Linked DNA regions of Alloalcanivorax dieselolei B5. The protein of the gene in region 1 interacts with the protein of each later gene in a pairwise test. Links are inferred from orthologs where the notes say so. Each region holds a gene or a part of one and is shown on either strand. Other genes may lie near its edges.

What was found.
Region 2: the proteins of B5T_RS13260 (region 1) and B5T_RS02325 interact in binary tests that used the Escherichia coli proteins (3 or more experiments, as listed by UniProt). The link is inferred for Alloalcanivorax dieselolei B5 from one-to-one orthologs.

The regions. Positions count from the first base shown.
Region 1 is NC_018691.1:2,977,957-2,984,171, reverse strand. Bases 867-4,267 are described here. They hold B5T_RS13260 (2-oxoglutarate dehydrogenase E1 component), read left to right. Parts: upstream 867-1,229; coding sequence 1,230-4,067; downstream 4,068-4,267. Other genes in these bases: odhB (2-oxoglutarate dehydrogenase complex dihydrolipoyllysine-residue succinyltransferase), read left to right, coding at 4,099-4,267. Also shown: B5T_RS13265 (succinate dehydrogenase iron-sulfur subunit), read left to right, coding at 1-695; more of odhB, read left to right, coding at 4,268-5,319; lpdA (dihydrolipoyl dehydrogenase), read left to right, coding at 5,385-6,215. UniProt on the Escherichia coli protein: E1 component of the 2-oxoglutarate dehydrogenase (OGDH) complex which catalyzes the decarboxylation of 2-oxoglutarate, the first step in the conversion of 2-oxoglutarate to succinyl-CoA and CO(2).
Region 2 is NC_018691.1:487,227-492,979, reverse strand. The notes cover bases 1,431-4,369. They hold B5T_RS02325 (ATP-binding cassette domain-containing protein), read left to right. Parts: upstream 1,431-1,912; coding sequence 1,913-3,826; downstream 3,827-4,369. Other genes in these bases: B5T_RS02320 (ChuX/HutX family heme-like substrate-binding protein), read right to left, coding at 3,993-4,369; B5T_RS02330 (TIGR02444 family protein), read right to left, coding at 1,431-1,835. Also shown: B5T_RS02340 (acyclic terpene utilization AtuA family protein), read left to right, coding at 1-876; B5T_RS02335 (YnfA family protein), read right to left, coding at 1,045-1,368; more of B5T_RS02330, read right to left, coding at 1,365-1,430; more of B5T_RS02320, read right to left, coding at 4,370-4,964; hemin uptake protein HemP, read right to left, coding at 5,099-5,281; B5T_RS02310 (DUF6231 family protein), read left to right, coding at 5,418-5,753. UniProt on the Escherichia coli protein: Genetic data indicate it may be involved in ribosome assembly or function.

The DNA.
Region 1 (6,215 bases):
ACAACCCGGATACCGACCGCGAACCGACCATGAAAGAGTACGACGTGGACACCCAGGGCAAGGACCTGATGGTGCTCGACGTGCTCAACCTGGTGAAGGAGATGGACCCGTCCCTGGGGTTCCGTCGCTCCTGTCGCGAAGGCGTGTGCGGCTCCGACGGTATGAACATCAACGGCAAGAACGGTCTGGCCTGTATCACTTCGCTGTCTTCCGTGGCGCCTGGCGTTAAAGAAGGTAAAAAAGCGTTGGTGCTGCGGCCGCTGCCGGGACTGCCGGTGGTGCGCGATCTGGTGGTGGACATGACCATGTTCTACAACCAGTACGAGAAGGTGCAGCCGTACCTGCAGAACAGCACGCCGGCACCGGCCATCGAGCGCCTGCAGTCCCCCGAGGACCGCGCCAAGCTTGACGGTCTGTACGAGTGCATTCTGTGTGCCTGCTGCTCCACCAGCTGCCCCAGCTTCTGGTGGAACCCGGACAAGTTCCTGGGGCCGGCGGCGCTGTTGCAGGGCTATCGCTTCCTGGCGGACAGCCGTGACACCGCCACCGAAGAGCGCCTGTCCCGGCTGGACGACCCGTTCAGCCTGTTCCGGTGCCACGGCATCATGAACTGCGTCAGCGTGTGCCCGAAAGGGCTCAACCCGACCCGGGCCATCGGCCATATCCGTTCCATGCTGTTGGAACGGGGCATCTGACCCGGACCAGAAAAGGCGGCCACGGCCGCCTTTTTTGTGGGTGTGGTGTCCGGCGATTTTGTGGCCACCGTCCATGGCGGCCACCCTGGCGGGCCATCGCTGGCGCGATGTCAAAAATCGTTCCAGACGATTTTTTGTATCTGAATGCGACCCCCGGGGGCCAATCCGGTGTGCTTCGGATAAGCTTGAAATCGCCGCGACAGCCCCGATAAACAGACTCGACCTTGGTGGCATTGAAGTTCTTCCCCAAAAGGTCGATAAGTCGGACAGCGTTGGGGGCTGAACAGGCCGGTTGGCAGGGTACGGGCCGCCGGGCCGCCCCAAACCGGCTCTAACAAAAGCCTCACAAACGTACTACACTATCGGCCGGTTCCGGAAACCCCGGAATCGGTGTACGCAGCAGGGTGGAGTGGCGCTTAAAAGGCAGCCGCTCCGGACACATTGAAAGCTCGGGAACAGGGTCATCCTCCCTGTGGTCACAGCACCATCTCATGCCACAGGCGTGACAGGCTCCCGGCTAAGGAACGAGCGACGATGCAAGACAGTTCCATGCAGCGCCAATGGCAGTCCTCCCATCTTGGGGGCGCCAACATGGCCTATGTCGATGAACTGTACGAATCCTATCTGACAGATCCCAACTCCGTGCCGGAAGACTGGCGCGCTTACTTTGAAAAACTCCCCAGCGTTAACGGTGCCGTTGAGTCCGATGTTCCCCACGGACCGGTGCGTGAGTACTTTTTGCTGGAAGCCAAGAACCGCTCCCGGGTCCAGAAGATGGGCGCCGGCGCGGTCAGCAGCGAGCACGAACGCCGCCAGGTGCGGGTTCTGCACCTGATCGCCGCTTACCGTAACCGCGGGCATCAGGTCGCCAGGCTGGATCCGCTGGGGTTGATGGAACGGGAACAGGTGGCGGATCTGGAACTGGCCCATCATGGCTTGAGCCAGGCCGACCTGGAAACCGTATTCCAGACCGGCAACCTGTTCATCGGTAAGCCGGAAGCCAAACTCCGTGAAATCGTTGACTGCCTGAAGGAAGCCTATTGCTCCTCGGTCGGTGCCGAATACATGCACATCGTCAACACCTCGGAGAAGCGCTGGATTCAGCAGCGGCTGGAGAGCGTGCGCAGCCATCCGCACTACAATGCCGAGATCAAGCAGCACATCCTGGAACGGCTGACCGCCGCCGAAGGGCTGGAGAAATACCTGGGCAGTCGCTACCCGGGTACCAAGCGTTTCGGCCTGGAAGGCGGTGAATCCCTGATTCCGCTGGTGGATGAGATGATCCAGCGGGTCGGCAGCTACGGCGCCAAGGAAATGGTGCTCGGCATGGCCCACCGGGGCCGGCTGAATGTGCTGGTGAACACCCTGGGCAAGAGCCCGCGGGATCTGTTCGGCGAATTCGAAGGCAAGAGCTTCAATGAGCAGGGCTCCGGTGACGTGAAATATCACCAGGGCTTCTCCTCCAACGTGCAGACCTCCGGCGGTGAAGTGCACCTGGCCATGGCCTTCAACCCCTCTCACCTGGAAATTGTCTCTCCGGTGGTGGAAGGGTCGGTGCGTGCCCGCCAGGACCGCCGCCAGGATCACGGCGGTGACCAGGTGGTGCCGATCCTGGTTCACGGTGACGCCGCCTTCGCTGGTCAGGGCGTGGTCATGGAAACCTTCCAGATGTCCCAGACCCGCGGTTTCAAAACCGGCGGCACCCTGCACGTGATCATCAATAACCAGGTGGGTTTCACCACCAGCCGTCAGGACGACGCCCGCTCCACCGAGTACTGCACCGATGTGGCGAAGATGGTCCAGGCACCGATCTTCCACGTCAACGCGGACGATCCGGAAGCGGTGTACTTCGTTACCCAACTGGCGGTGGATTACCGCATGCAGTTCAAGAAGGACGTGGTGATCGACCTGATCTGTTACCGTCGTCTGGGTCACAACGAGGCGGACGAGCCGTCCTCCACCCAGCCGTTGATGTACAAGAAGATCAAGTCGCACCCGACCACCCGCACCCTCTACGCCGAGGCCCTGATCAACCAGCAGGTGATCAGCGAGCAGGACGCGCAGAAGATGGTGGACGATTACCGCGACGCGCTGGACGAAGGCAACCATGTGGTCAAGGCCCTGGTGCGTGAGCCCAACAAGGCGCTGTTCGTGGACTGGTCTCCCTATATCGGCCATGAAGTGGAAGACGATTGGGATACCGGCTACCCGCTGAAAAAATTGCAGGACCTGGCCAGCCGTCTGGAAACCCTGCCGGAAGGTCTGGTGCTGCAGCGTCAGGTCAAGAAGATCGTGGAAGACCGCCGCAAAATGACCGCCGGTGCCCAGCCGTTGAACTGGGGCTACGGGGAAACCCTGGCCTACGCCACGCTGCTGGATCAGGGCTTCGCGGTGCGTCTTACCGGTCAGGACTGTGGCCGCGGCACCTTCTCCCACCGCCACGCGGTGCTGCACAACCAGAAGAACGGCGAACAGTACGTTCCTCTGCAGCACCTCTATGAAGATCAGCCCGAGTTCGATATCTACGACTCCCTGCTGTCCGAGGAAGCGGTGCTGGGCTTCGAATACGGCTACGCCACCACCACGCCGAAGTCACTGGTGTTGTGGGAAGCGCAGTTTGGCGATTTCGCCAACGGCGCCCAGGTGGTGATCGATCAGTTCATCTCTTCCGGCGAGGCCAAGTGGGGGCGGCTGTGCAGTTTGACGCTGCTGTTGCCGCACGGCTACGAAGGGCAGGGACCGGAACACTCCTCCGCCCGCCTGGAACGCTTCCTGCAGCTCAGCGCCGAGCACAACATGCAGGTTTGCGTACCGTCGACCCCGGCACAAATCTTCCACCTGCTGCGTCGCCAGGCGGTACGGCCGCTGCGCAAACCGCTGGTGGTGATGAGTCCGAAGAGTTTGCTGCGGCATAAACGGGCGATCTCGTCCCTGGAGGATCTCTCCGAGGGGCGTTTCCACACGGTGCTTGAGGATACCGCGGAGCTTGATAGCAAAGCGGTGAAGCGCGTGGTCATGTGTTCCGGCAAGGTCTACTACGACCTGCTGGAAAAACGTGAGTCCGACGACATCAAGGACACCGCTCTGGTCCGCATCGAGCAGCTCTATCCGTTCCCGGAGCAGCGGCTGCGCGAGATTCTGGACAGTTATCCGAATCTCGAGCATGTGGTCTGGTGTCAGGAGGAGCCGATGAACCAGGGCGCCTGGTACTGCTCCCAACACCACATGTTCCGGGTGGCCCGCGCGGTCAATCCGAAACTGTACGTGCAATACGCGGGCCGTGACATGGCGGCGGCTCCAGCGGCGGGTTCGATGTCCCTGCACGTGGAACAGCAGCAGCGTCTGGTCGAAGACGCCTTCAACATCAAGTAGACAGCCTAACGAACTGGTTTAAGGAACAGGCATGGCGACAGATATCAAAGCCCCGCAATTTCCGGAATCCGTGGCCGATGGCACGGTAGCCACCTGGCACAAGAAAGAAGGCGAGGCGGTTAAACGCGACGAGCTGCTGGTGGACATCGAGACCGACAAGGTGGTCCTCGAAGTAGTGGCTCCGATGGACGGTGTGCTGACCAAGATCATCAAGGGCGAAGACACCACCGTGGAAAGTCAGGAAGTGCTCGGACAGTTGGAAGCAGGCGCCAGTGCGTCCGCCTCCGCTGCCGCTGAAGAAAAACCGCAAGCCGAGGCGCCGGCCGCCGAAGCACAAAGCGGTGACGATGATGGCGACGCTCAGGCCGGGCCGGCCGCGCGCAAGCTGATGAGCGAGCACGGTCTCAGTGCCGCGGACGTCAAAGGCACCGGCGCCAAGGGCCGCATCACCAAGGACGACGTGGAAAAGGCGCTGGCCAACAAGCAGCAGAGCCAGCCCGCTTCCGGCGGTGCGCCCGCGCCGGCGGCGGCTCCCGCCCCGGCCGCCGGCGAGCGCGAGGAACGCCGCGTACCGATGACCCGCCTGCGCAAGCGCATCGCCGAACGGCTGGTGGCGGCGCAGCAGGACGCGGCCATGTTGACCACCTTCAACGAGGTCAACATGAAACCGATCATGGACATGCGCAAGCACTATCAAAGCGAGTTCGAGAAGTCCCACGGCGTGCGCCTGGGCTTCATGAGCTTCTTCACCCGCGCCTGCGTGGAAGCGCTGAAACGCTTCCCGGCGGTGAATGCGTCCATCGACGGTGACGACATCGTCTACCACGGTTACTACGACGTGGGCATGGCGGTGTCTTCCGATCGTGGTCTGGTGGTGCCGGTAATGCGCGACGCCGACCAGAAAGGGCTGGCCGAAATCGAATCCCAGATCATCGAGTTCGGTACCAAGGCCCGGGACGGCAAGCTGTCCATCGAGGACATGACCGGCGGTACCTTCACCATCTCCAACGGCGGTGTCTTCGGCTCGCTGCTGTCCACGCCGATCCTCAACCCGCCGCAAACCGCCATCCTGGGTATGCACAAGATCCAGGAAAGACCGATGGCGGTGGATGGCGAAGTGAAGATTCTGCCGATGATGTATCTGGCGTTGTCCTATGACCACCGGATCATCGACGGCAAGGAAGCGGTGCAATTCCTGGTCGCCGTGAAGAACTTCATCGAGGATCCGGCACGGCTGCTGCTGGACATCTGATTCCCGGCGCCGGCCCGGGGCCCCGCGCCCCGCGCCGGTGGCCCCGACGCATATAGGGACTGGTTATGTCAGAGAAATACGATGTCATCGTCATCGGTGGCGGGCCTGGTGGCTATGTCGCCGCGATTCGCGCCGCGCAATTGGGTTACAAGACCGCCTGCATCGAGAAGCGCATCAACAAGCAGGGCGACCCGGCTCTCGGCGGCACCTGCCTGAACGTGGGATGTATCCCCTCCAAGGCGCTGCTGGACTCTTCCTGGAAATACCATGAAGCCGAGGAAGCCTTCGCCGATCACGGTATCGGGGTTGGCAAACTGAACCTGGATCTGGACACCATGCTGCAGCGCAAGGACAAGGTCGTGCTGCAACTGACCGGCGGTGTCGCCCAGTTGTTCAAGGCCAACAAAGTGGATTGGCTGCAAGGTACCGGCCAGCTCAAAGCCAACAAGCAGGTGGTGTTCAAGCCGCTGGAAGGCGACGAGCAGACCCTGGAAGCGGAAAACGTGGTCCTGGCCGCCGGTTCCGTACCGATCGATATCCCGGTGGCGGAAGTGGACCAGCAGATCATCGTCGACTCCACCGGTGCTTTGGAATTCACCAGCGTGCCCAAGAAACTGGGCGTGATCGGCGCCGGCGTGATCGGCCTGGAACTGGGCAGCGTGTGGGCGCGCCTGGGCAGCCAGGTGACCGTGCTGGAAGCCGTGGACACCTTCCTGCCGGCGGTGGATCAGCAAATCGCCAAGGAAGCGATGAAGCAGTTCACCAAGCAGGGCCTGGACATTCACCTCGGTGCCCGGGTCACTGGCAGTAAGAAAAACAAAAATTCCGTTCGCGTTACCTATACCGATGGTGACGGCGAACACGAAGAAACTTTCGATCGTTTGATTGTGGCCGTT
Region 2 (5,753 bases), 2.5 Mb from region 1 along the record:
CCCACCGATACCTACAAGGTCAGCGCCACCTACGCCGACGGCTTCGGTTGTGTCGGCACCTTCGTTATCGCCGGACGCGACGCGGCCACCAAGGCCCGCCGGCAAGGTGAAGCGGTGCTGAAAAAAGTCCGCCGTCTGCTGGATCAGTCGGAATTGGGCGACTTCAGCAAAACCGCGATGCAACTGGTTGGCGCGGAAAGCAGCTACGGCGATCACGCCAGCGACAGTGCCCGGCAAGTGCGGGAAGTGGTACTGCGTCTGGGCGTGCACCATCCACGCCGGGAAGGGGTGGATCTGTTCTCCAAGGAATTCGTCGGCGCCGGCCTGTCCATGGCGCCGGGCATCACCGGCCTCAGCCCCGGGCGGCCGCGCCCCACGCCGATCGTGCGGCTATTCTCGTTCCTGATCGACAAGGAGCGGGTGCCGGTGCAAGTGGCCTTGGACGGGGAACCGGTACCGCTGGCGCAGGCGGCGGAGCGCGGCGGTGGCCGGCCAGTGGCCAGCCAATCCGATCCGGCGCCGACACTGGAAGATAGCGCGGTCAAGGTACCACTGTACCGCCTGGCCGTGGCACGCAGCGGCGATAAAGGCGACCACGCCAATATCGGTGTCATCGCCCGGCGGCCGGAATATCTGCCGGCACTGCGCGCCGCGCTCACCGAGGAACGGGTCGCCGACTGCTTCTCTCATACCCTCAAGGGCAAGGTGGAGCGCTTCGATCTGCCCGGCAGTCACGCCATGAACTTTCTGTTGCGCCACGCTCTGGACGGCGGTGGCGTCGCCTCCCTGCACCTGGACGCGCAGGCCAAGACCTATGCCCAGGTGCTGCTGGATATGGAAATCCCGGTGCCCGAAGGGCTGCTATCCGACAGCTGACGGGCAGCACAGAGCTGACTATGAAGCCGCTGTAGGAGCTTGCCTTGCAAGCGAATCTTTTTGGGAGAGCGCTCATTCGCTTGCAGGCAAGCTCCTACAGCGGCCTTGTAGTGACCTCTGAATTCGTATCCGCGAGGCCCGGGGCTTTCAGGCGTCAAGCTTCCCGCCTCAGGCGGTCCGCGGGCCAAGCAGAATAATGCCCGCGCCGAGCAGGCAAACCGTCGCGCCGAGCAGATCCCAACGATCCGGCGCGCGCTGCTCCACCACCCACAGCCATAGCAACGACGTCACGATATAGACACCGCCATAGGCGGCGTAGGCCCGTCCGGCGTAGTCGGCATCCACCAAACTCAGCAACCAGGCAAACGCGGCCAGACTGAGCATTCCCGGCACCAGCCAGAGCACCGAACGGTCCAGCCGCCACCAGGCCCAGAACGAGAAACACCCGGCGATTTCCGCCAACGCCGCCAGTAAATACAGCACCGGTGTCACGGCGACGCCTCGACCGCCTCGCACAACGCTTCCAGGGTGGCCTGCAAGCCCTGGCAAACGCCGGCTTCCGGCGCCACCATCAACAACCAGGACAACGCCGATACCGGCTGATCCGTGGGCGGCGCCCCCTGGGCCATATCCGCCAGTTGATTCAATAGCAGACGCTCCGCCTCCAGTTCCGCCTCCTGGATCTGCCGTTTCAGCTCCCGCGCCCAGCTCTCGGCGGCGGCCCGGCGACGAACCTCGCGCAGCGGTCGCAGATAATCCTTTTCCATGATCTCCGCCCGCGCCAGCAAGCGCCGGCCCAGAGCCGCGTCCGCCGGGCTGGGGCGGCGGCTCAGCCACAGTGCCGCCAGCACCGCCGCCACCGGTACCTGATACTCATCCTGCAGGCGCAGGCACTGGCGCTCCACATCCGCTCGTCGCCACAAACGCAGCGCGAAAGTCCAAAGCGTGTCCTCGGTCATCAGCAATCCTTCAGTTGCGCGCGGCCATACCCTACACTGCGCCGGTTTCCACCCCATTATTGATGAGTCCTTATACCATGTTGTCCCTGGAACACATCAACCTGCGCCGTGGCACCAGCCTGCTGCTGGAAGACGCCAACTTCACTCTGCATCAGGGCCAGAGAGTCGGATTGGTCGGTAAGAACGGCAGCGGCAAGAGCTCCCTGTTCAAGTTGATCAGCGGCGAGCTGGACACCGACGCCGGGCAGCTATCCCGCCCCGCCGACTGGCGTCTGGCGATGATGGCCCAGGAAGTCCCGGCCCTGCCCCAGCCGGCCATCGACTATGTTCTGGACGGCCACCAGGAGCTGCGCGCCGCCGAGCGAGAACTGGCCCGCGCCCAGGACAATGACGACAGCGATGCCATGGCCCACGCCCATGCCCGCCTGGACACCCTGCGTGCCTGGGAGCAACCGGCGCGTGCCGCCACCCTGCTGGCCGGTCTGGGCTTCAGTGAAGCGCAACAGCAACAACCGGTCAGCGCCTTTTCCGGCGGCTGGCGCATGCGTCTCAATCTGGCCCAAGTGCTGCTCGCCAACGCCGATCTGGTGCTGCTCGACGAGCCCACCAACCACCTGGATCTGGACGCCATTCTCTGGTTGCAGCAATGGCTGGTGCAGCAGCCCGGCGCCTTGATGGTGATTTCCCACGACCGCGCTTTTCTCGACGCCACCGTGGGCGAGATCCTGCACATCGACCAGGGACGGCTCAAGCGCTATACCGGCACCTATTCGGACTTCGAACGGCAACGGGCGGAGCAGCTCTCGCAACAGCAAAAGCTGCACGAGAAGCAGCAAACCCAGATCGCTCATTTGCAGAAATTCGTGGATCGCTTCAAGGCCAAGGCGTCCAAAGCCAAGCAGGCGCAAAGCCGGGTAAAGGCGTTGGAGAAGCTGGAGCGTATTGCCCCGGCCCATGTGGATTCCGCGTTCCGTTTTTCGTTCCACACGCCCAAGCGGCTGCCGGACCCGATGATCGACCTGGAAGGGGTCGGCTGCGGTTACGACGGTCAGCCGGTGCTCACCAATGTCACCCTGAATCTGCGCCCGGAATCCCGGCTCGGCCTGCTCGGCCAGAATGGCGCCGGCAAGTCCACCCTGATCCGCACCCTGGTGGGAGAACTGCCGGCCATCGGCGGCCATCTGCTGCACGGCCCGGATCTGGTAATCGGTTATTTCCATCAACAACAGGTGGACCGGCTCGACGCCAAGGACACGCCTTACCAGTTACTCAACCGCGAGTATCCGCAATGGAGCGAACAGCAGATTCGCAATGAGTTGGGCGGCTTCGGTTTTCATGGCGACGAGGTGTTCGCCCCGATCGGCCGTTTCTCCGGCGGCGAGAAGGCGCGCCTGGCGCTGTCGCTGATCGTGCAGCAAAAACCATCGCTGCTGCTGCTCGACGAACCGGCCAACCACCTGGATCTGGACATGCGCGAAGCGCTGACCATGGCGCTGCAGGACTTCGCCGGCGCCGTGGTACTGGTTTCCCACGACCGCCATCTGTTGGAAACCACCGTCGACGAATTTCTGCTGGTGGCGGACGGCGGCGTGCACCCCTTTGACGGCGACCTGGATGACTACGCCCGCTGGCTGCAACAGGCCCGCCGCGATGAGCAGGCCGAAGCGAAAGCGGACGACACCCGCTCACCGGTACGCGATGACGCCAAACAGCGGCGTCAGGACGCGGCCCGCCGCCGCGAACAGTTACGACCGTTGAAGAAAACGGTGGAGAAATGCGAGCACCGGCTGGAATCGGCCGGCCGGGAACTGGCCGAGGTGGAGCTGCTGCTGGGCGACGAGGGCCTGTATACCGACAGTGCACGCAAGCAGGAGCTGGCTGATCTGCTCGCCCGCCAGGGGCAACTGCGCAACGACAAGGAAGAACAGGAGATGGCGCTGCTGGAAGCGATGGAAGCCCTGGAAGAAGCGGAAAACGCAGTGAACAGTTAACAAGGAATAGTGAATAGCGGGCGCTCGCTGCCAACAGCTTCATACAGAAAGAACCACGAAGCCGCTGTAGGAGCTTGCCCTGCAAGCGAATCTTTTTGCGGGAGAGCCCATTCGCTTGCAGGGCAAGCTCCTACAGCGGTTTCGTAATGACCTCGGGGGCGCCGCCTCAGGCGAACAAAGCGCCGGGGCGGCCTTCCTGTATCAGGGCTTCACCGAGCAGGGTCAGCCAGGCATCCTCGTCCCCGCCGGAGGACAGCGTCCACAACCAACGCCCCTCCGAGTCGAGCGCTTCCAGCGCGGTCAGCACCCGGCCCGGTCCCGGGCGGCGCAGACGCCACACCGATGCCACCCGCCCCATATCGAGACTGATCAGGGTGCCGTTGTGGGCCAGATGACATTGCCCTTGCTGCCAGCGCGGCGAAGACCAGGGCGCGCTCAGGCACAACCTGACGCCTCGGTTACCGGTACATACCGTCAGCGGCGTGGCGCGCTCGGCGGCCAGAGACAATAGTGACGGTACCGTTTCGCTGCGTACCGGGCAGGCGAACTTGTCCCGTACCGCCTGATACAACACCTGCCGGCGATCCCCCACCTGGCGCAGTAGTTCCTCGAACGCGTCCTCGTCGCTTTGCGACCAGCGTCGTTCCCAATCCATAAGCGAACCCGTCGGGCGGCGCGGCGCGCGGACGGCGAGCGGGCAGCCCAGTTGTTGCTGATCCGGATGCAGCATGGCACAGACCAGTTCCTCGAAGGCCAGGCCACCGCTTTCCGGCGCCACCGCCATTTGCTGTACCGGCTCACCGTAGTCGTCGAAAAACAACAGGCTGCGGGCCGGCAGATCCGCCACCGGCGCCAGTATCGCCAGCACCGAGCGCCATTGGCGAACGTCCAGTTCCTGGCGCATGCGGCACTGGTCACCGCGGCAGTCCAGCCCGGGGCTGGAGCCGGTCAGGGCCGGATAGCGTATGGATTGGGAGACCCGGCCGCCGCTGGCGAACGTGGTTACCACCAGGGAACCGAGCCGATAGAGTCCTTTGAGAATCGCCATGGGCTCTTCCTGGAGCCTCAGTACGCGATCACCCAGGGCGGCGCGACAATGTCGCAGGGTCGCCGACTGGGCAGTGCCGCCTATGGCCATTACCGTCACGATCCTACCTCCAAGGTACGCGAAGAAATTAGGGTGTGGGCAGCTGGCGGCGGCTGGCTTTCCACAGTCAGGGAGAACTGTTGGGGCCACGGGCGTGGCCGGCATTCTGGTTAGTCAGAATCAAGCTATTTGGTCAGAATCAAGCGGTCGTTGGCGGTGCGCCGTAACAGGTAACGCTCGCCGCCGTGCTCGATCCAGAGTTTGCCATCGGCGTTGAGCAAGGCACGGCTGGCGACGCTGTCTTCCTGTACGGCGATACGTCGGCCACTGCGAGTGGCGATGGTCACCGGTTTTTTCCATTGCGACATGGCGGGCTCCTGTTCGCTCATCCTTTAACTGAGAATGATTATCATCACACCTCAATAGCGCCGTCAACCTTTGTTTACAAGAAATCCGACCTCGATCATCTCGCGATGCCGTTCGATCCTGGTTACACTCGAAATCATGATGACTTCGATAGCTGCTTCCGCCATTCGTACGCCGCAAGAAAAACTGGCTGCCATCCTCGACAGCCACCAGCCCCGTCGCCTGCTCACCGTCAGCCTTAACCCGGTCCCGGTCGCCGAACACTGGTGTGACGATCATGACTGCGAATTGATCCGCATCCAGGAACAAAACCCTTTCGACGCTTTGGATCACATCGACCGGGTGGACATGGCGATCGTCGCCGATCAGTTGGAATACATGAGCCAGCGTGACGGTGAGTCCTTGATCGGCCTGCTGCGCAACCTGCACACCGATTCCCTGGTGGCGGTCTACCAACCGTACCTGGCACCGGAA